DNA from 4 places in the Salinicola lusitanus genome. Region 1 is predicted to be linked to each of the others. Evidence: predicted binding sites of a transcription regulator. Region 1 holds the regulator's gene; each other region holds the start of a gene.

What was found. The regulator LexA, encoded in region 1, represses DNA repair genes until DNA is damaged. The targets are predictions, from matches to a motif close to TACTGTNTANNTANACAGTA.
Region 2: the regulator LexA is predicted to act here: its motif matches at 3,745-3,764, upstream of imuA (translesion DNA synthesis-associated protein ImuA).
Region 3: the regulator LexA is predicted to act here: its motif matches at 2,557-2,576, upstream of AAGT95_RS16605 (DUF1654 domain-containing protein).
Region 4: the regulator LexA is predicted to act here: its motif matches at 2,022-2,041, upstream of AAGT95_RS13755 (PA0069 family radical SAM protein).

What each region holds. Positions count from the first base shown of each region.
Region 1 covers NZ_CP151919.1:3,876,827-3,882,565, forward strand. The annotation lists gene nagZ (beta-N-acetylhexosaminidase) at 17-1,033, opposite strand; gene AAGT95_RS17510 (TetR/AcrR family transcriptional regulator) at 1,120-1,788, opposite strand; gene lexA (transcriptional repressor LexA) at 2,081-2,728, shown strand; gene dinB (DNA polymerase IV) at 2,746-3,813, shown strand; gene purU (formyltetrahydrofolate deformylase) at 3,831-4,679, opposite strand; gene AAGT95_RS17530 (ribonuclease J) at 5,011-5,739, shown strand, end outside.
Region 2 covers NZ_CP151919.1:1,297,641-1,303,379, reverse strand. The annotation lists gene AAGT95_RS05995 (error-prone DNA polymerase) at 1-1,586, opposite strand, end outside; gene AAGT95_RS05990 (DNA polymerase Y family protein) at 1,583-3,007, opposite strand; gene imuA (translesion DNA synthesis-associated protein ImuA) at 3,012-3,623, opposite strand; gene hexR (transcriptional regulator HexR) at 3,819-4,676, opposite strand; gene AAGT95_RS05975 (PA3496 family putative envelope integrity protein) at 4,893-5,081, shown strand; gene AAGT95_RS05970 (sodium-dependent transporter) at 5,215-5,739, opposite strand, start outside.
Region 3 covers NZ_CP151919.1:3,681,197-3,686,935, forward strand. The annotation lists gene cysQ (3'(2'),5'-bisphosphate nucleotidase CysQ) at 1-489, opposite strand, end outside; gene AAGT95_RS16600 (SLC13 family permease) at 675-2,129, shown strand; gene AAGT95_RS16605 (DUF1654 domain-containing protein) at 2,597-2,845, shown strand; gene AAGT95_RS16610 (translesion error-prone DNA polymerase V autoproteolytic subunit) at 2,842-3,288, shown strand; gene AAGT95_RS16615 (Y-family DNA polymerase) at 3,285-4,559, shown strand; gene AAGT95_RS16620 (SOS response-associated peptidase) at 4,707-5,342, opposite strand; gene AAGT95_RS16625 (hypothetical protein) at 5,399-5,710, shown strand.
Region 4 covers NZ_CP151919.1:3,056,820-3,062,558, forward strand. The annotation lists gene AAGT95_RS13750 (glycosyltransferase family 2 protein) at 1-703, opposite strand, end outside; gene AAGT95_RS13755 (PA0069 family radical SAM protein) at 936-2,003, opposite strand; gene AAGT95_RS13760 (TonB-dependent receptor domain-containing protein) at 2,170-4,035, opposite strand; cobalamin riboswitch at 4,208-4,471, opposite strand; gene AAGT95_RS13765 (flagellar motor protein MotB) at 4,577-5,431, opposite strand; gene AAGT95_RS13770 (motility protein A) at 5,428-5,739, opposite strand, start outside.

The sequences.
Region 1 (5,739 bases):
AGAGGGTCTCTACCCGTCATTCGGACTCGTTGAGCGATTCGAGACGGACGTGGGTGCGCCGCCAGCGGGAGATCGCGGCGAGCGACGCCAGCGTGGGGCGGGCGCGGGCGTAACGCAGTTTGGCGACACGCTGGGCCTGGCGCCCCTCACAGGCCGCGACGATCTCGCGTGCTGCTGCGGGAGCATTGCAGATGACGGCCATGTCGCAACCGGCCCCCCAGGCCGCTTCGGCCCGCTCGCTGGGTGACCCGGCGGCGTGCGCCGCCGCCATGGTCAGATCATCCGAGAAGATGGCGCCCTTGAAACCGAGCTCCTCGCGCAGCATCCCGAGCCAGCTGGGAGAGAACCCGGCGGGCCGATCGTCGAACGCGGAGTAGATGACGTGAGCCGGCATGATGCCATCCAGCTTGGTGGCGAGCCTGGCGAAAGGCACCAGGTCGTGCTCGCGCAGCTCCGCCAGGGAGCGCGGATCCTCGGCAACCCCGAAATGAGAGTCCTGCCGCGCTCCCCCGTGGCCGGGAAAGTGCTTGCCGACAGCGACCATGCCCGCTTCGTGGAGCCCCTCGATGAAGGCGCCCGCCAGCACGGCGACCACCTCCGGATCCGGCGAGAAACTTCGCGACCCGATGGCGGGCGACTGGTCGTCGTCGAGATCGAGCACAGGCGCGAAACTCAGATCGAACCCGCAAGCGGCCATCTCCATGCCCAGCAGCCAGCCGGCGTCCTGGGTCAGGGTCAATGCCGACTCGGGGGACTCCGCGAAGTGGTGGCCCAGTACCGCCATGGGCGGTATCTGCGTCACGCCCTCCTTCAAGCGCTGCACCCGACCACCTTCCTGATCGATCGCAACCAGGATATCGGGGCGACACTCGCGAATCTGGCCGATCAACGCCTGGGTCGTGGCGACGTCCGGGGTGTTCCTGGCAAACAGCAAGACACCACCGACCTCCGCTCGCGAGATCAACTGGCGCTCTTCGTCACGTAACTGGGTGCCTTCGACATCCAGCATGACCGGGCCGAGAGGTTGAGTCATAGCTAACACCTGAGACCATTGAGCGCCCGATTCTAGACGACAGTGGGTTCCCATGACAGAGGCCGAGGGTGCCAGGAGTCATCCTCTCACTCGACAGCCGAACCGACCTTCTCGAGGGACGCAGGCAGCGGCGCCTGCATGCCGGCCACCACGACCGGACGAAGGTGGCGGATCAGCTCCCTGACCGACATGTGTTCCTGATACTCGCTGTCGGCGATATCCCTCAGCGCATCCAGTCCGGACAGGGTGAAGATCACCGTGCCCAGCATGAAATGGAGTCGCCAGAATCGCTCGGCATCCGGCAGGTCCGGCGTCGCCAGTCGCAGGCAGCGGACGAAACGGTGGAACGTCTCCCCGTAGTGCTCCTGGATGTAGCGCCGCAGATGTCCCTGGGCCTGCGTATAGGCCAACCCCAGCAGCTTCATGAAGACCTTGAGGCTGTTACGTTCGGCGGGCACCTCCAGAACGCTGGTGGCAAGCTGCTCCAGCAGTACCTCGAGTGGCACGCCCCCGTTCCGGTAGCGAGCCTCCAGCCCATCCAGCGCCAGATTCAGCCGCTCCGAGAAGGGATCGAGATAGCGGGCAAACACGGCCTGGATCAACGCTTTCTTGGACCCAAAATGATAATTCACCGCCGCCAGATTGACCTTGGCCCGGGTCGTGATGTTGCGCAGCGAGGTTTCAGCGAACCCCTTTTCGGCAAAAAGGACCTCCGCCGTATCGAGAATACGAGTAACGGTGTCGGGTCGGGCCATGTCATACCTCGTGCCTGAGAACAACGACTTAGAACGATTATGATTCTAATCATTCCCACACAAGCCACACAATCGAGCATTTCGTCGGACCTGGAGTTCCGGGTCTCCCAGTCCGGGCGCGAAAGACTTCCCTCATCGCCAACGACTGGATACAATTCCAGCCTGTATGCATGAACACGCCTGGCTGCGGATCGGACGCCACCCAATCCGATCCATGTCCAGTTGGATAACGCCTGGCAATCCAAGCAGGCCCCAAATCGCCTGATTGACCCTCAAGGCCCGGGAGAGACCGATGGCGCGACCGCTCACCGCACGACAGCAGAACGTCTATGATTTCATCGTCAAGACGATGGGCGAATTCGGCTACCCGCCGACACGAGCCGAAATCGCCCGCGCGCTGGGGTTCCGCTCCCCCAACGCCGCCGAGGAGCACTTGCGCGCGCTGGACCGCAAGGGCGTCATCCGCATGATACCCGGCACCTCCCGCGGGATCCGACTGCCCACCAGCGGGCAGGAAGCCGAGCCCGCCGAAGCCGCTGCCGAGGGCTTGCCGGTGATCGGCAGCGTCGCTGCGGGCAGCCCGATTCTGGCCACCGAACACATCGACCGATACTGCCCCCTCCCGGCCGACTATTTCACGCCCAGCGCCGACTACCTGCTCCGGGTTCGCGGACTGTCGATGAAGGACGCCGGAATCTTCGACGGCGACCTGCTCGCCGTTCACCGCACCCAGGAGATTCGCAACGGCCAGATCGTCGTGGCAAGGCTGGAAGACGACGTCACCGTCAAGCGCTTCCAGCGCCAGGGTAGCCGGGTCACGCTCATCGCCGAGAATGCGGACTTCGAGCCCATCGTGATCGATCTGAAGCATCAGCACCTGGAGATCGAGGGACTCGGCGTTGGCGTCATTCGCGGTGGCAACGGCACCGGCCTTCACTGAGGCTATCGCCCGGCGCCATGCGCAAGATTCTGCACGCCGACTGCGACTGCTTCTACGCGGCCGTGGAGATGCGCGACGATCCGTCGCTCGCGAATACGCCGCTGGCGATCGGCGGAAGTGCCGAGCGACGGGGGGTGATCGCTACCTGCAACTACCCGGCGCGGCAATTCGGCGTGCACTCCGCCATGCCCACGGCGCGAGCGCTGCGTCTGTGTCCCGAGTTGAAGCTGCTGCCGCCCGACTTCAACAAGTATCGGGAAGTATCGCAGCAGATCCAGGCGATCTTTCACGAACTGACACCGCTGGTCGAGCCACTCTCTCTCGATGAAGCCTACCTCGACGTGACCGAAGTCACCCGATTCCGGGGCAGCGCCACCTGGATGGCTCGCTGGCTCAAGGACGAAGCCCTGGCGAGAACGGGCATCGTCATCTCGGTCGGCGTCGCCCCCAACAAGTTCCTTGCCAAGATCGCCAGCGACTGGGACAAACCCGACGGCCTGTTTGTGATCCCGCCGACGGAGATGGAGTCGTTCATTACCGACTTGCCGGTCAGGAAACTCCATGGCGTCGGGCCGGCGACGGCAACCAAGCTCGATACCTTGGGGATCGCCAGTTGTGCCGATCTCCGGGCCCAGTCGATGGACAAGCTGCTGGATCAGTTCGGCAAGTTCGGACGCCGTCTGCACGAATTGGCGCACGGCATCGACGACCGTCCGGTCAATGTCTCGCGTGAACGCAAATCCGTCAGCGTCGAGACCACCTATGACCGCGACCTGCCCCACCTGAGTGACTGTCACGGCGCGCTCGAGCCCCTGATCGAGAAACTCCACGATCGCGTCGCCCGCCATGGCGATCCTGCCATTGCCAAGCAGTTCGTCAAAGTACGCTTCGACGACTTCTCCAGCACCACGCAGGAAACGGGGGCTCGCGGCATCATCGACGCGCGCTTCCATGAGCTGCTGGAGAGCGCATGGCGACGAGGCGAGCGCCCGGTCAGGCTGCTGGGTGTCGGCGTGCGGCTGGTGCCGGAGCAGGAGCAGCGCCAGTTGGGCCTGTTCGACGGCGACCAACCGGCGACGCCTTGAACGTCAGGTGGCGCGGATCAGGAGAACACCACCGTCTTGTTGCCGTGAATGAGCACGCGATCCTGTAGATGCCATCGCAATCCACGCGCGAGCACGGCCTTTTCCACATCGCGCCCCAGCCGCACCAGGTCCTGGGGTGTATGGCAATGCGACACGCGCTGGATGTCCTGTTCGATGATCGGCCCCGCGTCGAGCTCCTCGGTGACGTAGTGGCAGCTGGCACCGATCAGCTTGACGCCACGCTCGAAGGCTTGGTGGTAAGGCTTGGCCCCGGCGAACGACGGCAGGAAGCTGTGGTGGATATTGATGACTCGCCCGGCGTACCGCTGGCAGAGATCGGGTGGCAGAATCTGCATGTATCGCGCCAGTACCACGCTGTCGGCTTCGGCCGCCGCTATCAGACGCTCGGTCTGGGCAAAGGCCGACGCCTTGTCGCCGGGCTCCACCGGAACGTGATGGAACGGAATCCCGTACCAGGCGACCATGGCGCGCAGATCGTCATGGTTGGAGATCACGCACGGGATGTCGCACTCGAGCTCTCCGGCCGACCAGCGATAGAGCAGATCGGCCAGACAGTGCGACTCCTTGGAAACCATGATCACCAGCCGCTGGCGTCGGTCGGAGTCGCTGAGGCGCCAGCTCATCTCGAACTCTTCGGCGATGGGCGCGAAGGCGATTCGAAACTCCTGGGCGCTCAGCGCATTGGCCTGAATGTCGTAGCGCATGAAGAAGCGCCCGGTAGCCAGGTCGGAATGCTGGTTGGCTTCGATGATCGAGCCTTCCTGGGAGGCGATGAAGCCCGACACCCGCGAGACGATACCGACGCGGTCGGGACAGGAAACGATGAGACGATAGTTGTGCGACATAACTCTGAGGACACTCTGTTAACGCATAAGCGCTTTAGGAAAGAGCTCGGGGTGTAAAAGCGCTCAAACCGACCATTCGGCCCGGTTGCGAAACCGAACCCGGCGCGGCGGCATCACCTCGGCAGCAACGACACATCGATGACCCGCCGCCCTGGCGACCCGCACGAGGAGCCGCCGACGGCAACACCAGCCCCGATCCCAGGTGACGCCGCTTCCCGACGAACGGCGCATTGTACCCTACTCGTCAGCGTCGACCAGCGTCTGCGCCCGTTTGAGCGGGTCGAGACGCATGACTTATAGTGGAACGAGATTTCCTCCTTCAAGGATGACGATGTTCCGTCCGCGCGCACAGATCCGCCCCCGTACTTATCCGCCGCTGCTATTCCATCCCCTGGGGGGATGCGGTGAAATCGGCATGAATCTGTCGCTCTATGGCTATGACGGCCACTGGATTGCCGTGGATTGCGGCATGACGATTCGCCAGGACCTCCCCGATCAGCCCCTGCAGATTCCCGATGTCGACCATCTGGCGGCGCATGCGATGGTCCCCTCCGCGGTGTTCATCACCCATGGTCATGAGGATCATCTCGGCGCCCTGGCCTGGATATGGCCTCGCTGGAACTGCCCGGTCTACGCCACGCCTCTGGCCATCGAGATGTTGCGGGCCAAATTCTCGGAGCAGGGCCTGAGAGTCGATGCACTGAAGCCCATCCAGCCCGGCGCTCGGGTGGCTGCCGGCCCTTTCGGCGTGACCTTCCTGCCAGTGACCCACTCGATCCCGGAGAGCTGCGCCCTCTCCATCATCACGCCGCGCCACAAGGTGCTGCATACCGGTGACTGGAAACTGGATGAACGCCCGCTCATCGGTGCGCCATTCTCCGCCGCCCAGTTCCAGGCGCTGGCACCGGTGGACCTCGTCGTGGCCGACTCGACCAATGCCGACGTCGAGGGGCACTCCCGAAGTGAAGCGGAAGCGGCCGAGGCGCTGGAGTCGGTCATCCGGGAGTGCCGGGGACGCGTCGTGGTCAGCTGTTTCGCCAGCAATATCGCTCGCATCAAG
Region 2 (5,739 bases), 2.2 Mb from region 1:
GGCTCGTCGGGCTCGAACCCCTGCTCGCGCAGTCGTGCCGGATCGGGAATGTGATCGGTCCAGCGCCCGGCACAGCGGGCGAGTCGATCGATCCGCTCCGGCGCGAAACCCAGTGCCCGCCCGATATCCCGAATCGCCCCGGCGGCATGGTAATGGCTGACCACGGCGGTCAGCGCCGCCCGATGCCGCCCGTAGCGGCGAAAGACGTACTGGATCACCTCCTCCCGCCGTTCATGTTCGAAATCGACATCGATATCCGGTGGCTCGTCGCGCTCGCGGGAGATGAAACGCTCGAACAGCAGCGCCGTGCGCGACGGATCGATCTCGGTAATCCCCAGTGCGAAACAGACCGCCGAGTTGGCCGCCGAGCCGCGCCCCTGGCATAGGATGTGCTGGCGTCGCGCGAAGTCGACGATGTCGTGCACGGTCAGGAAGTAGTGCTCGTAGCCGAGCTCTTCGATCAGCGCGAGTTCGTGGTCGATCTGCCCTGCCGTCTTCTCGGGCACCCCATCCGGCCATCGCCGCCGGCACCCTTCAGCGGTCAGTTCGCGCAGCCATTCGGCCGGGGTCTTGCCGTCCGGCACCACCTCGTGGGGGTAGGTGTACTCGAGCTCGCCGAGATCGAAGCGGCAGCGCGACGCCAGTGTGACGCTTGCGGCCATCAGCGCGGCGGGGTAGATCGCGGACAGCGCGTCACGCGTGCGCAGATGGCGCTCGCCGTTGGGGAACAGGGTATCGCCGGCCTCGAATACGCTCTGGTGGTGGCGAATGGCGGTGAGACAATCCTGCAGCGCCCGCCGGCCACGGGCGTGCATGTGAACGTCTCCCGTCGCCACTGCCGGAATGCCCAGCGACTCGGCCAGGGCCTGCAACTGGGCCAGGCGCGCCGCGTTGTCGCAGCCCTGCTCGAAGCCGTAGTGCAGCTCCACCGCCAGCCACAGCCGATCGGGAAAGAGGCTGGCCAATCGCTTCCCGACATCAGGATCCGGTACCGCGCCGGGAATCCACAGCGCGAACAGGCCGTCACCGCCATCGAGTCCCTCGAGATCCGATGCAAGCAGCCGGTACTCGCCCTTAGGAGCACGGCCACGAACGCGGGTAATCAATCCGCAGAGCGCTTCGTAACCCCGCCGATTCTCCACCAGCAGCACCAGCTTGATACCGCACTCGGTACGAAACTCGGCCCCGACGATCAGGTCGATGCCGTACTCACGCGCCGCCTGCCAGCCGCGCACGATGCCGGCCAGCGTGGCTTCGTCGGTGATCGCCAGGGCCTGATAGCCGTGCCGCGCCGCCCGCTCGAACAGTTCATCCGCAGTGGAAGCCCCGCGCTGGAAGCTGAAGGCGGAAAGGCAGTGCAGCTCGGCGTAGGCGTTGGCCTCGTGTCCCGGGGCCTCATAGGCGCCCGCAGTCGCGCCGATGCTACAGGCGCCCGCACCCGCGCCTATCGGCTCCCGGGCTTCCGAATCCGCGTCGATCCTACAGGCGCCCGAATCTGCGCCTACCGACTCACGGGTGTCCGAAGCGGCAGCGTCGGGCCGCGATAAGGCGACAGCGTCGGGCCGCAGTGGAAAGAGCTCGTTCATCCGAACCATCCGTGCAGATACCAGCCCTGCCGTCCCGGCTCGCACCAGACCCAGGCGTGGCGACCATCCACCCACTGGGCCAGATAGTAGTCGCGTCGAATGTCGCCACCGTCCCACCAGCCGCTTTCTATTCGCTCCGGCCCCGCCAGCAGTTGCACCACGTCGCCATCGCAGCGCTGCGGCGCAGGCACTAGCCAGCCGGGACGAGGCGGGCCGGCGCTGGCGTCACGCGCCCGTGGCCCGAGTCCGTTCAGCACCGCCTTCTCCGGCCGATACTCGCGATGTTCGACCAGCGGCCGGAGTGCCGACTCCCCCAATCGCGCCACCAGCCGCTGGTGCAGCGCCGCCCAGGCCTGGGCCTGGCGCGCCGGCCCCTCCAGCAACTCGCGTCTTGTCGGGGCATAGTCGGAGAGCCGAGGTGCGAAGAGCGTCAAGGCCATCACCGGGCCGACGAGGCGCACACGCTCCAGATGCGCTCGGGTCAGCTCGAGCAGGGTCTCGGGGTCACGCTGTACCGACAACAGACCGATCTCGACGGTCTGCGGCGGGCCGTCCTCCAGTTCGAACGTGACCTGGAATCGCTCGACCCCGGCGTCCTGGCCGATCAGAAACAGGCTCAGTTCCTGCAGCAGACGCTTGAGCGGAAAGGCCAGGCCGGCAATGGCATGCACTGGCCGATCGAACGCGAAGGTGCGAGAAAACCGCGGCGTCGGGCGGTGGTAATCCAGCGCCAGCGGCCACTCTCCCCGCAGTTCGCCCAGATGGCGCATCAGGCGGCCCCCGAAACGTCGGGCCAGGGCGCTGCGCGGCAGGGCGAACAGCTCGCCCAGACGCTGGAAGCCACTGCGGGTCAGGGTCTGCACGATGTCACGATCGGCATCGAGACTCGCCAGCCCGGCCCGATCGAGACGCAGGCTTGCCAATGCCGCTTCCAGCCCGCTCTCGTCCACTGCCAGGCCATCATGGACATTGACCAGCACCCGCGCCGCCGCCGGATTGGGGGCGATCACCAGTCGGTGCGAAAAGCCGAGCTCGCCGAGTTCCGCGCGCAGACGCGCCTCCAGCCGTGGCCAGGGGCCGAGCAGATCGAGACTGCTGGCGATTTCGAACACCAGCGCATGGGGATAGTGAAGGCTGACCTGAGCGCTGAAGCCATAGGCCCAGGCGGCCAGACGTCGGCGCCAACGTTCGACGGATTCGGCATCGAACGGCGCGGTTTCCAGGCTGTCACAGAGCGCTTCGGCGAAGCCCAGCGCCTGTCCGGGCCTGACGCCTCGCTCGCGGGCCGCGCGATTGGCAGCACGGATGCATTGACGCGGTGGCGGCCCGTCGATCAGTGCGAACGGAGCGCCGGGATCGGGGCGGCGACGCAGCGCGCCCTCCAGCGCCAGACGCGGGAACAGCAGGCAGACCCAACGCATGCGGTCACGTCCCGCCGCCGAAGGCGATCCGACGCGAGGAGACCAAGCCGCCGCGACACTTGAGGACTTCCAGCTCGGCGTACCGGTGCAATCGCAACCGCAGTGGCGCCGGTGATGCCTCGGCCACCTTCACCAAAGGACGATGCACGAAGGCCAGCGTATTCCCGCTGGCCGCCGCCACCTGCAACCGGCGCATGAGACGGCTATCGGCCTGCGGCAGCCAGGCCATGACGGCCCCGCAGCAGCCGGCGCGCAGACACTGCTCCGCCGCCCATAACGCCTCGCGACCCTGCACTTCGAGCCAGTGGCACTGCCCGAGCGCCACACCCGCCTGCCGCCACGCTGCCGGGTAGGGCGCCCCCGGTGGCGAAATCAGCACGATCGGCCTGCCTTGCCGTGTCATCCGCGAGAGCACGGGCCACAGCAGGGCCAGCTCGCCGTTGCCGGCGCCGTTCGACAGCAGCTCGCTGACCGCGGCCGGTGGCCAGCCACCGCCCGGCAGGAGCGCATCGAGCTCGGCGTGTCCGCTGGCAATCGCCTCGCCTCGATCGCCGGCGGTATTGGCCTGGGCACGCCAGACCTGGCGGCTGTCGAGCAGGGTTTCCAGGCTGCTCATCGGCCGGCCTCCTTGGCGAGGGGTGGCAGCGGTAGCCATCGAAAACAGCAGGAAGCGAGTGACGACATGGCGGTGCTCGGGAGAGTTGAATCGTTGCCAACAGTGTCACTCAGAACACGAATACTGTCTATATATACAGTATTCGATACGTAAAAAAACGCCACCTCAAGCGACGTTTCCCGGGATGCGAGCGGCTCAGGAGACGCTGTTGGAAACCCTCAGCGACCCCAGGCTGCGCTTGATCGCCTTGAGCTGATCGCTGATCTGCGGGCCACGATTCTTGGCCACGCCCACGGCGAGCACGTCGATGGTCAACAGGTGGGCGATGCGCGAGGTCATGGGGATGTAGACCTCGGTGTCCTCCTGCACGTCGACCGGCAGTGTCAGGGTCACCTCGCGAGCCAGTGGCGAATCGCTGGGACACAGGCCGATCACGGTAGCGCCGGCCTTGACCGCCGTCTTCGCGCTGGCGATCAGCGCCCGGGTGCGGCCGGTCTGGGAGATCGCCACCACCACGTCGCCCGCCTTCATGGTGGCGGCGGACATGGCCTGCATGTGGGGATCGGCATAGGCCGACGTCTGGATCTGGAGACGGAAGAACTTGTGCTGGGCATCGGCGGCGACGATACCCGATGCGCCATAACCGTAGAACTCGACCCGGTTGGCGACTGCCAGCGCGGCGATTGCCTTGCCCAGCGCCTCATTGTCGAGACGATCGCGGACCTGTTCGAGGGTCTCGATGGTGCTGTCGAAGATGCCATGGGAGAACTCGGCCACGCTATCGCCGTCGTTCATGGTGAACTGGGCGTACTGACTTCCCTTGGCCATCATCTGCGCCAGTTTCAGCTTGAACTCCTGGAATCCGGCCATGCCCATGGCGCGACAGAAGCGCACTACCGTGGGCTCGCTGACCTGCGCCTCGCTGGCCAGGTCGGTGATCCGCATCAGGATCACCTCTTCCGGATTGCGCAGCACGAAGCGCGCCACCTTCTGCTCGGAACGGCGCAGACGATCCATGTGAACGCGCAATTCATCGAACAGCGAACGACTCATGGCTGGCCCTCGGATGGCGACATCAAGCGGTCTCGTGTCTCTGGATTTCGATCAGGAGTTCGCGGCCTAGTATGCCCGACTCGGGCTGGCGGGAATACGCCGACACGGCGCGTTGGAAGCATGAAAAAAGTGAACCGTCATTATCTTGTAAAGTTGAGTATAGTATGCATGTCGGGCGAAAACCGACGGTTCCGAGGATGCCAGGAGATTCGATCAATGAAGGACATCGAACATCTTCACACCCTGAAGAGCGAAATTTTCGATATTTTCATGACGTTGGAGGTCAACGAGCACGAGCAGCGCAAGCGCAAGGCAGCCGTGCGATACCTCAAGGCCCGGCGCGGCATCGAGCAGCGTCTGGAGAAGCGCCAGCTAGCGGAAGAGATCGCCGAGCTGCCCGAGTAGCGTCCAGTCGGTCGGAGACAGCTACCCAACGATCAGTGGCCGTCACCCCGAGGGCAACGGCCACTGCCTGCCGCGCCGGGATCCTCTCCGGCGCGGAAACTCCCGTCACGCCCCAAGACGTGACGGCGGTTCACTACAGACTGTTGAAGAACACCACGATCACGCCGATCGGTGCGACATAACGCGATACGTAGTGCCATACGACCCGACCTTTCGGCCCCAGTCCCAGCTCCCGCTTGACGTCTTCGCTATCCAGGAACCAGGCGGTGAAGACGATGGCAGCCAGTCCCGTCAGCGGCAGCATCAGCTTGCTGGTGAGGGCATCGAGCAGGTCGAAGACGTTGAAGCCGAACGGCTGGAAGCCGGACCAGAGGTTGAACGCCAGCAGCGCCGCGATCCCCAGCGTCCAGGTTGCCAGGGCGGCGACGAACGCCGAGCCCAGGCGGGACAGCGGCGTGCGCTCCTCCAGGAACTCCGTCACCGGCTCCAGCAGCGAGATCGCCGAGGTGATCGCGGCCACCGTGAGCAGGGCGAAGAAGATCGTGCCGAACGCCAGCCCCCAGGGCATGTCGATGAATGCCAGCGGCAGGGTCACGAACAGCAGCCCCGGGCCGGCGCTCGGGTCCAGACCATTGGCGAACACCACCGGGAAGATCGC
Region 3 (5,739 bases), 200 kb from region 1:
GACGAGCCGCAAGGGGCTGTGTGAGCGGACCTGCAGCGACTCCCAGGCCCCGCCATCACTCGCCTGGTACCAGGCTCCTCGAGCCGGCTCACCGACCCATATCTCGCCGGTGCGCGGCTTTCCGATCACCCCCAGCACGGGAAGGTTGTTGTCGATCAGGGCCACATTGACGGAGTACTGGTCCGAGCCGCGAATGAACTCCTTGGTGCCGTCCAATGGATCGACCAGCCAGTAGGTGGACCATCCGCGACGCTCCGACCATGGGATGGAGGCCGACTCCTCGGACAGGATGGGCCAGTCGCGAGAGCCAATCGACGGCAGCCCCTCGACGAGCACTTGGTGAGCGGCCAGGTCGGCGGCCGTGACCGGGCTGTCGTCCACCTTTCGCTGCGTATCGAGGGCACCATGCCCGACCGCTTCGATAGCGGCTCCGGCCTCCCTGACCAGGGCGACAAGAGGGTCAATCAAGGATTGCAGCGATACGTTCATCAGTCAGCTCTTCTAACAAGGAGATCGATTGGCGATCGGGCCAGTCGATCGTCGTTGGCAAAGCGAGTCACCATTAACTATCCCGCCACCGAGTTAGACCAAAGACTAAGACCCGGCAGGCTCGGAGTCATCTACGTCTTAAGTAGAATGGAGATCACCCCGCCTATGGACAAGGAATTCACACGATGACGGAAGCATCCGATCAAGCATCCGAAGCGCCTTCGATGGCCGCCCGGGTCGGCCTGGTTCTCGGGCCGCTCTGGGTCGTCGCGACACAGCTGCTGCCAGCCCCCGTCGGTATGGAGCCCGCAGCCTGGCACTGCGTGGGCCTGGCGCTGCTGCTGGCGACCTGGTGGGCGACCGAGGCGATCCCGATTCCAGCGACTTCGCTACTCCCCATCCCGCTGGCTCCCGCGCTCGGCATCGCCGATCTCAAGGGAACGGCCGCCAGCTACGCCAACCCCACCATCTTTCTGTTTCTCGGCGGCTTCCTGCTGGGGATCGCCATGCAGCGATGGAACCTCCACCGTCGCATTGCGTTGCGCATTCTTGACGTCGTCGGCCAGAAACCCAGGCAGCAGATCGCCGGCTTCATGCTGGCCACCGGGTTCATCAGCATGTGGGTTTCCAATACCGCGACCGCCATCATGATGCTGCCCATCGGCATGTCGGTGGTGTCCCTGTTCGCCGACGCGGAATCGGAAGACGTGAAACGATACGCCACGGCCCTGCTGCTGGCCATCGCCTATTCCGCCAGCATTGGCGGCATCGCGACGCTCATCGGCACCCCGCCAAATGCCATACTCGCGGGCTACCTGTCCAGCGAGCAGGATATCGAGCTTGGGTTCGCGCAATGGATGGTGATCGGCCTTCCCGTCAGCGTGGTGATGATGGCGGTAGCCTGGTGGTGGCTGACCCGGGGCGGCTTCAAACTCAAGCTCGATGATGACAACGGCGACGTCATTGGCGACGAACTGGCCAAGCTCGGCGAGATGAAACCGGCCGAAAAACGCGTCGGCGTCGTCTTTCTCCTGGCCGCGCTGGCCTGGGTCACGCGACCGCTACTCAACGATTGGGGCGTCGAATGGCTCTCGGACACTTCGGTCGCACTGCTGGCCGGTGTCGGGTTGTTCCTGATTCCGAGCGGCAGTGAGCGGCATCGTCCGCTACTGCTGTGGGAGGACGCCCGGGATCTCCCATGGGGAATTCTGCTGCTGTTCGGCGGGGGCCTCGCCCTGGCCAGTTCGATCAGCAGCTCCGGCCTGGCTGACTGGATTGCCAATCAACTCACCGTCTTCGGCAACTTGCCGCTTCTTCTTCTGATCGGGGTGATCACGCTGGTGATCATTTTCCTTACCGAACTGACGTCGAACACGGCAACGGCCGCTGCGTTCCTGCCGCTGCTCGGCGCCCTGGCGATATCGCTGGGGGTCGATCCCCTGCTGATTACGGTGCCGGCCGCCATCGCCGCCAGCTGTGCCTTCATGATGCCGGTGGCCACCCCACCCAACGCCATCGTGTTCGCCACGGGCCGAATGACGATCCAATCGATGATCCGCGCCGGCTTCTTCCTGAACGTCGCCGGGACCGTGGTGGTCACGCTGATCTGCCTGGGATTGATCGAGCTGGTCTGGCTATAGGTGCACCGAAGCCGGCATCATGGTCCCACTGCGGTGCCGGCTCCCCCTGCAAAGCGAGGCAACGAAAAAAGGCCGTCGGAGAGTCTCCGGCGGCCTTTTTCTCGTATCTGGTCGGAGCGACAGGATTCGAACCTGCGACCTCTGCAACCCCATTTTTGCGATGTACTCTTTGCAACCTACTGATATATATGCATTTAGCTGCGAATACCCCTTACTTAAACCCGCTCGATACGCTCCTTTAAAATCAAAGACTTCCGATGCAGTTTTGGGAAGACCTTCGAAGCGCAAGGTATAGCCCGGATAGGATCTGGGCTACACCCACACAGGCTCGTTCCTGCCCACGAACCACCCGCCATAGCTAAATCCCAGCATAGAATATCGATATAGCCAAATTCCGCTATTTGCCTAACCGTGCTCCCTTGCTCGATACTGTACGCACATACAGTATTCTTAGGGAGCACGCTGTCATGTCTGCACAGTTCAAAGCCGCCGCGTCATACCAGCGCCTGGCCAAGCGCGTTCAGCAGCAGATCGCCCGGGCGCGCGATCGCGAGCAGTACGCGGTCACCGTCTACCGCTTCGACGAGGACGACCCCACCGCGTGGGATCGGATGCTCAACGAGTTCGAGGAGCTGGACTACGTCTCGGTCAGCCGCGTCGGTGTGGCCGAGGCGCTGATCACCTGGAACGCGGCGGAAGCGGAGGCGGCGTCATGACTATCCCTGTCCAGTACCTGGGCCAGTGCGACCAGAGCGCTCAGCCGGTGATGATCCCGCTCGCCGCTGGCGAAGCCCGCGCCGGCTTCCCCTCACCCGCCGATGACTACATCGAGGCCGAGCTCGACCTGATTGCGCACATCGTGCAGCGCCCCAGCGCAACGTTCTATGTTCGCGCTGCGGGGGACTCGATGGAGCGTTACGGGATATTCAGTGGCGACATCCTGGTTGTCGACCGCTCGCTCGAGCCAGTCGAGGGCGACGTCGTCGTAATCGCGGTCGATGGCGAGATCACGTGTAAGCGGCTCGGCAAAATAGGCAAGCGGCCCTACCTGCTCGCCGGCAACGAGGCCTACAAACCGATCCCGCTGGCGAACGCCGAGTGCCACGTGTGGGGCGTCGTCACCCACAACGTGCACTCGCATCGAGGCGGCCGGGGATGATCGGGCTCGTCGATTGCAACAACTTTTACGCCAGCTGCGAGCGGGTCTTCCGTCCGGATTGGGAGGGCCGACCGGTCGCGGTGCTGTCGAACAACGACGGCTGCGTGATCGCTCGCTCGAACGAAGCGAAAGAGTTGGTCGAGATGGGGGCGCCGACGTTCAAGATTCCGCCGGCGGCGAGGCGCGAGCTGATTCTAGTCTCGTCGAATTACACGCTCTATGGCGACATGAGCCGGCGCGTGACGGCGACGCTGCGCGAGTTCACGCCTGATGTCGAGATCTACTCCATCGACGAGTCGTTTCTCGGGTTCGATGGATTCCCGATCGAGAAGCTCGAGGACCATTGCCAGCGGTTGCGGTACGTCGTGCGACGCAACACCGGCATTCCGGTCAGCGTCGGGCTGTCGACATCTCGGACGTTGGCCAAGGTCGCCAACAAGCTGGCCAAGAAGATCCCGGTATATGAGGGCGTGTGCCTGCTCCAGCCCGACACCGACATCACGCGGCAGATACTCGAAGACATGCCCGTCACGGATCTCTGGGGCGTCTCTGGCCGGCTGGGCCAGCGGCTGGCGCAGATGGGCATCGTCACCGCCTGGCAGCTGCGCGAGGCCGACCCGAAGCGGATCCGGCAGCGGTTCAGTGTCGTGCAGGAACGGCTCGTCTACGAGCTGCGCGGCATCGACTGCATCGATACCGACGACTATGGCGAGCCGAAGAAAAACATCATGACGTCGCGGTCGTTCGGGCGGTTGTCGAGCGATCAGCACGAAGTGCAGCAGGCTATCCGCGCGCACGCCGCCCGCGGCGCCGAGAAGCTGCGTAAGCAAGGCAGCGTGGCCCGGGCGATCCAGGTGCACTTGAAGACAAACAAGCACCGTGAGGACCTGGCGCAGTATCACCCTGCCCTAGTCGTGCAGCTCCCCCACCCATCGAATGACACCCGTGTGATCGTCGGCGCCGCCCAGGCCGCGCTGAAGCGGATCTATCGCGGCGGGTATCGATACATGAAAGCGGGCGTGATGATGCTCGACCTTGTCGACAAAGCTACCCAGCAGCACGACATCTTCGACAGCCCGGAGAGTGATGCAGAGCGGAGGCGATCCGCCAAGGCGTCGGCGGTGATGGACGAGCTGAACCGCAAGATGGGGCGCGGCACTGTCAGGTTGGGCGGCACGAAGGGAAAGGCAGATTGGAAGTTGAAAGCGGAGCTGCTGACGCAGCGATACACCACCCGATGGGACGAGCTGCCGGTCGCACACTTGAAATAAAAGACCCGGCCCCACGAAAGACCGGGTCATCATTCCACTTCAACCACAACACCGGCGCGGAGAGAGAGCCGCCCCAGCATAGAGACTATCGGCGCCGTGCTGTCTCGCTTGAGTGAGACATTGCCGCTGCGTTGTGTCCGCGATGGCTTACAGCGGGTTGATCAGCGCCGCGTTACGATCATCACCAGGCTTATTGACGGCGGTGCTGACCGGCCAGTGTCGGATCAGGCCGGCGTCAATATGCCGAGTGACGCCACGGATGGCGTCGCGCTCGGTGAAATGCGGGTCGAGCCATGGCTCGAGCGAGTCGTTATCCAGCGCCAGCGGCATCCGGTCGTGAACCTCTTTCGCACTCCCCCGCGCCGGCTCGGTGATGATCGCCACCCCAGGCGCCAGATCGTCGCCCCGCTCGGTCCAGATGCCAGCGAGGTACAGCGTCTTCTCGTCAGCCCGGGTGATGTAGTGCGGTTGTTTGCGACCATCGACGGATAGCCACTCATACCACCCATCTGCGGGAATGAGACAACGGTGACGCTTGAACGCTGGCGCGAAGTATTTGGAAGTGGCCACGGTCTCGGCCTTGGCATTGATCGGCTGCGGGGATTTAGCATCCGCCCACGCTGGCCGATATCCCCACCATAGTTGCTCGATCATCACTGGTGCCTCGTCGTCCGCGCGACGCGCAACGCTGATCAGCGTGCCCGGTGGCACGTTGTATCGGGGCTCGGCGTCGGCGAAGAGGTCGGGCTGATGGACGGCCTCGGCCAGCGCCGAAAAGTCCATGCTGTAGAAAGCAAATCGTCCGCACATCTTGGAAGAGTAGACCGGATTTCAGCACAGTGAACTACCGATCGGCGCTTGAGCGATGGGCACAGAATCGCCGGGATCGGGACTGGAACGAGGGCACACCGCCGTCCGACCAGTGGATCGAGTACCACGCGACACACGCGCAGTTCGTCTACAGCGGCCGGTGCAGGATCGATCAGCTCAATCGCGACGACATGCTGACGCTGGACACGCATGCTCACCTGTTGCTCGATCCTGGCCGGGCGCAGATCCGGCATCTGTTCTGGCGCCCGGCGAGGATGGAAGCTGAGTGGGGGCCGAGGCGAATGGATCTGATCACCGGCGAGACCCGAATGCCGGCGTGAGTTGTGCCACAACTACGCCGGCGATTCGG
Region 4 (5,739 bases), 820 kb from region 1:
GCCGGCTACGGCGGCGCAACCACATGACGCCGACCATATCCACCAGCCCGACCCACAGGCGATTGTTGAGCCCGTAGTGTGACGTCCCGGTCCCCCGCGGGCGGTGGTTGACCGGAACGGAGACGCACTGGCCGCCCTGGGCGCGGATCAGCGCCGGCAGGAAGCGGTGCATGTGGTCAAAGTAGGGGAGTGCCATGAAGGCTTCGCGGTGCACCACCTTCAATCCGCAACCGGTATCCGGCGTGGCGTCGTTCAGCAGCGCCGAGCGCACGCGATTGGCCACCCTGGAGGAGAGCCGTTTGATCCAGTCGTCACGGCGATTGGTGCGGTGTCCCGCGACCAGTGCGACATCTCCGCGCCGGGCGCGTTCGAACAGCCTGGGGAGATCGGCCGGATCGTTCTGGCCGTCGCCATCGAGCGTGCCGAGCCAGAGACCCCGCGCGACCCTGGCCGCCTGCCAGACCGAGGTGCTCTGTCCCGCACTCCGGGCGTGACGCATCGGGCGCAGGCGGGGATCCCGCGCGGCCCGTCGTTCCAGCAGATCCCAGGTGTCGTCGGTCGAGGCGTCGTCGACCACGATGACTTCGTGGTCGATATCCGCCAGTGCCCGCTCGATCTCATCGAGCAGGCCTGGCAGATTGCCGGCCTCGTCCTTGGCCGGGATCAGGATCGAGAGCAGGGGAGAGCGAAGGGATGAATGCATGGATGGCAATTTCCTGGCGAGGTGACCGATGGCCTGGGCAATGGATGAAACCCGCCTCTCCGAATGTATGGCCCAGGCGGTTCGGTCTGGCTCGGTTGATCGTGTCGCGGAGCGCGCGAGCGGCGTGCCGCCATGGTCGCGGGCCAGACTTAAAGGAAGCTTAAGCGACAATCGCGACAACGACATTCCTACCATGGAATGTCGTCGGCAGGTGTTGGCCGGTTCCCGAGAATCAGCCGAACAGGTCCTGCTGGGCATGAGGCGCGCGGAAGTGGGTGGTCTCGAGCCCCATGTCCGCCCGTTGACCCATTCCCAACCGCTTGGCCGCGCGGCGGAAGCGCTGGGCGATCATGTCCACGAACAGGCCCTCGCCACGCATGCGATGGCCGAAGCGACTGTCGTTGGCGTGGCCGCCGCGGGACTGGCGGACCAGGCTCATCACCTTGCCCGCACGCTCCGGGTAGTGCTGTTCCAGCCAGGCCTCGAACAGCGGCGACACCTCGCGCGGCAGGCGCAGTAGCGTCCAACTGGCGGTTCGGGCGCCGGCGTCAGCGGCCCGGGCCAGAAGGGTCTCGATCTCGCTATCGTTGATGGCAGGAATGACCGGCGCCACCAGCACGCCGACCGGTATTCCCGCCTGGTGCAGCTCCCGGATGACCTTGATGCGCGCCGCCGGAGAGGCGGTACGCGGCTCCAGGGTGCGCTTCAACTCGTTGTCGAGCGAGGTGAGACTGACGAAGACCCTGACCAGACGCTGGCGCGCCATCTCGGCCAGAAGCTCACGGTCGCGCAGAACGAGCGCGCTCTTGGTCACCAGCGTGACCGGGTGGCGACACGTCAGCAGGAGTTCCAGCAGCGAGCGCGTCGTCCCATGTTGGGCCTCGATCGGCTGGTAGCAGTCGGTGTTGCCGGAGAGATTGATGGGGCGGCAGACGTAACCGGGCTTGCACAGTTCCTCGCGCAGCCGGTCCACCATGCCGGTCTTGGCGATCAGCCGGGTCTCGAAATCGATGCCGGGAGAGAGATCCCAATAGGCGTGGCTGGGCCGGGCGTAGCAATAGATACAGCCGTGCTCGCAGCCGCGATAGGGGTTGAGCGAGCGATCGAACCCCAGATCCGGCGATTGATTCCAGGAGAGCGCCGTGTGGGGTGCCTCGAACTGGACCTGGGTAGCGATTCGCGGCGGCAGCTCCTCCTGCCACCAGCCGTCGTCTTCACGGGTGCTGTGGGTCGGCTGGAAACGGTTGTCGGGGTTGTAGGTCGCGCCGCGGCCTTTCATGGGCCTGGAGGGAGACGTCATGCCAGCGACTCCTGTGGATGCTGTTTATATATACAGTATCACCGGGAGCGAAAAGGGAGAAGCTGTTCAAAGAGGGAAGAGGGAAGAGGGAAGAGGGAAGAGGGAAGCGGGAAGCGGGAAGCGGGAAGCGGCGCCGGGAGCCGGCGCCGCCGCATGCGGAAGGCAGTCAGAAGCTGAGCTTCACGCCACCTTCGAGATAGCGGTCCTGGGTGTTGTAGCCATCCACCAGCTGATAATCCTTGTCGAAGGCGTTTTCCAGCTTGGCCGACAGTTCGACGGTCGGCGTGACCTGCCAGGCGGTACGCAGGTCAACCACGCCGTAGCCGGCCGTGGTGGTATCGCCGTAGGGGAAGGAGAACTGGGTGTCGCGGCGATCGCCCGCGGCGCGCAGGGTGGCGCCGACGGACCAGGCAGCGAGGCTATAGTCGGCATCGACCCGGCCGAACGTCCTGGCGCGGCGCTTGAGTCGGTCGCCGGTATCGCGATCCTCCGGATCCTGGTGAGTCAGGCTGGCGCGCAGGGCGAAACCGTCGCGCTGCCAGCCGCCGCTCAACTCGACGCCCCGGATGCGCGCTTCATCGACGTTGTAGGGAATATAGGTCGTCGGGTCGTAGCTGATCAGGTCGTCGATCCGGCTTTCGAACACGGACACCCGAGCGTCCCAGGGGCCGCGGTCCAGGGCCCAGAAGGCCTCCAGTGTCTTCGAGGTCTCGGCGTCGAGATCGGGGTTGGTGCCGTAGGGTCCGTAGAGGTCGATCAGATTGGGCGCCTTGAAGGCGGTGCCGTAGCTGACGCCGATTCGTTGGAACCGGGTCAGGTGATAGGCATAGCCGAGATTACCGGTCGTCTCGTCGCCGAACCGCGAATCATCGTCGTAGCGCAGTGAGCCCGACACCTCGTGGGGACCATGTTGACGCTGGACCATGGCGTAGAGGCCGTAGTTCTCGCGGCTATCCTTTTGATATCGCGAACCATAGGCGTAATCGTCGTAATCGAGACGCTCCTCGCGATAGTCGACCCCGAGCACGTCGACGCCATTTTGCCGCGTGAAGCGGTGCTGCAATCCCAGCTCGTTGCGGTGTGACTCGGTGCGGCTGTTGCGCTCGCCGGCATAGCGCTCCTCCCGCTGCTCGTCGAAATGACCGGCGGTGAGAATCATGTCCCAGTCGGTATCGAGCGCAACGTCGAGCTGACCGCCGAAGGTCTGCAGGTAACCCTTGGTCCGGCAGTCCTGGGACGCGCCCAGGGCGCTGGCGGGGTAACAGTCGTCATAATCGGTGTCGAAATTCTGGCGCAGGGCATTGAAGCTGAAGTCGACCCGATCGCTGAAACGGTGAGAGAGGCCCAATTGACCACCGCTGCGTTCGAAGCCATCCCGCTCGCCGCTGGTGTCGGCCTCGGTGGCGTTGAAGCCGTCGCCGTCGCGGCGAAACAGGGTGGCGTTAAGGCGGGTGTCGTCGTCTCCCGTGGAGACGAACAGATTCTGCTTGTTGGTGCTGTTCTCCCCGACTCTCAGGTTCAGCGCGCCTCGAGTGCCATCGCCGCCGCGCCGGGTGAATATCTGGATCACGCCGCCGATGGCATCGGCGCCATAGGCCGCCGCTCGTGGGCCGCGGACGATTTCGATGCGGTCGATCGCTTCCGGCGGCAGGAACTCAAGGCTGGCGCCGCCACTCGTCGCCGAGTTGATCCGAACGCCATCGACCAGCACGACGCTATGATCGGATTCGCTGCCGCGCATGAACAGGCTGGTGAGACTGCCCGGCGCGCCGGTCTGGGCGATCTCGATGCCGGCGCGGCCCTGCAGCAGTTCGACCACGCTGTCGGCCTGGCTGCGCTCGATCTCGGCGCGATCGATGATGGTGGTGCTGGCCAGCACGTCGGCCTGCGATTGCGGCAGGCGATTGGCGGTGACCTGGACGTCGTCGAGCTGCTGCTGTCGGGCCGAGACCTGCTGGGCATGGGCCGGCAGCGTGGCCATGGCTACCGTGAGCGCGAGGCTCGAGGTAACCGCGCTTTTCTTGTAACGCATGTGATGTGATCCCCAACTGCGTGGCGCCATCGACTACCGCCGCTGCTGGGGCGAGGCCGATGGTGCTGAATCCTGACGAGAACGCAATGGGAGGACGGACGTGACGAAGCCCGCCCCGGGCGTCAGTGCACTCGGGCAGGTGGGGTCGTCACTGGATGAGCCCTCCGCATCAACCAGTGAAGAGAAACGCGCCGGTCTCCGGACTCTCGCGGGGTGACCCTCGGGTCACCCGATACACACGCCTTCCCATGACCCCGGACGTTCCCTTGACACGAACGCTTTCGAATCGATATCCGGTGGATCACAGTGGCTGGATGGCTCGATGGCGCATCCCGGTGGTATCCAGGGAAATGCAACATTCCCAACGCGATTACCGTTGCGGGGGCAGTGCGGGGTTCTCACCCGCTTCCCGTGCACACGTCTCTCGACGGGGCGGATTGTCGCAGCTTCCTTCCCACAAGTGAATTCAGGATCGGCAGGGATGGCCGATGGCATTCCTGCGCGGGGCGGCGCTCGCGGCGCCGCGACCCGGGGCGAGTCGTCACGGCGTCGGCGAGTTCGATTCCTGAAGCACCAGCTCCACGCGGCGATTGCTGGCGCGACCGGTGGGGGTGTGGTTGCTGGCCAGGGGGTGGGTCGAGGCGTAGCCGATCGCCCGTAGCCGGTCGCCGTCGATACCGGCCAACCGCAGTACGCGCACCACCGCCGAGGCTCGCGCCGCCGAGAGCTCCCAGTTGGAGGGGAAGCGCGGGGTCGAGATCGGGACGCTGTCGGTATGGCCTTCGACCGAGATGGTGCCGTTGAAAGCCTGCAGTGTCGGAATCAGCCGTTCGACCAGTTGTCGGCCGCTGTCGCTGAGCCCCACGGCGCTGCTGTCGAAGAGCAGGTGATCCTGGATCCGCAGGTTGAATCCGTGGGGAATGGCGGTGACCTCGACGCCGTCGATCTGCGGCAGTGCAGGCACGGGTGCGACGTCGGGCAGGTCGAACAGCGGCACGCTGAACACCATCGGCGCCTCGGCCACCCTTTCTTCTGGGACCGCGACCGGGCCGGGCGAGTAGAAGCCGACATCACTTGCCAGCGGTGCCGGGGCGAGCTGTCGCGGCGGGCGATAGAACTCGCCGACTGTCGCGGCGGGGAGAGGCACCGGGGGGCGAACCGCCGGCACGTGCAGCGGCAGGGCAGTGACCGCGGGCGTCTCGAGGTCGCGATCGACCAGTTGGCCGCCGTAGAGCGCCAGCATCAGCACGAAGAAGGTGATCAGCAGCATGAGCATGTCGAGATAGCTCATCAGCCAGGAGTCGCTCTCGCTGCTGCGGCCGGCGTCGTCGAAGGGGCCGTCGTCGAACAGCAGGTCGGAGAAGGGGCCGCCGGGGGAGATCGCGGCCAGGCTCATGCGGATTCGGCCGCGGCGTCGGCGGGCTGTGGGCGTCGCGCGTCGCGCATCTCGTCGCGATGTTCGGCACGGTAGGTGTTCAGCGCCTCCTCGATGAACGCCGGCAGACGACGCTTGCTGACCATCATGATCCCCTCGAGAAGCAGCGCCATGGCCATCAGCCGGGCCTCGGTGCGGCGTTCGAGCTTGACCGCGATCGGCTTGAACAACAGGTTGGCCAGCAGAATGCCGTAGAAGGTCGACATCAGTGCCACCGCCAGACGCGGGCCGATCACCGCCAGGTCGCCGGCCTGGATCACCTCGAGCAT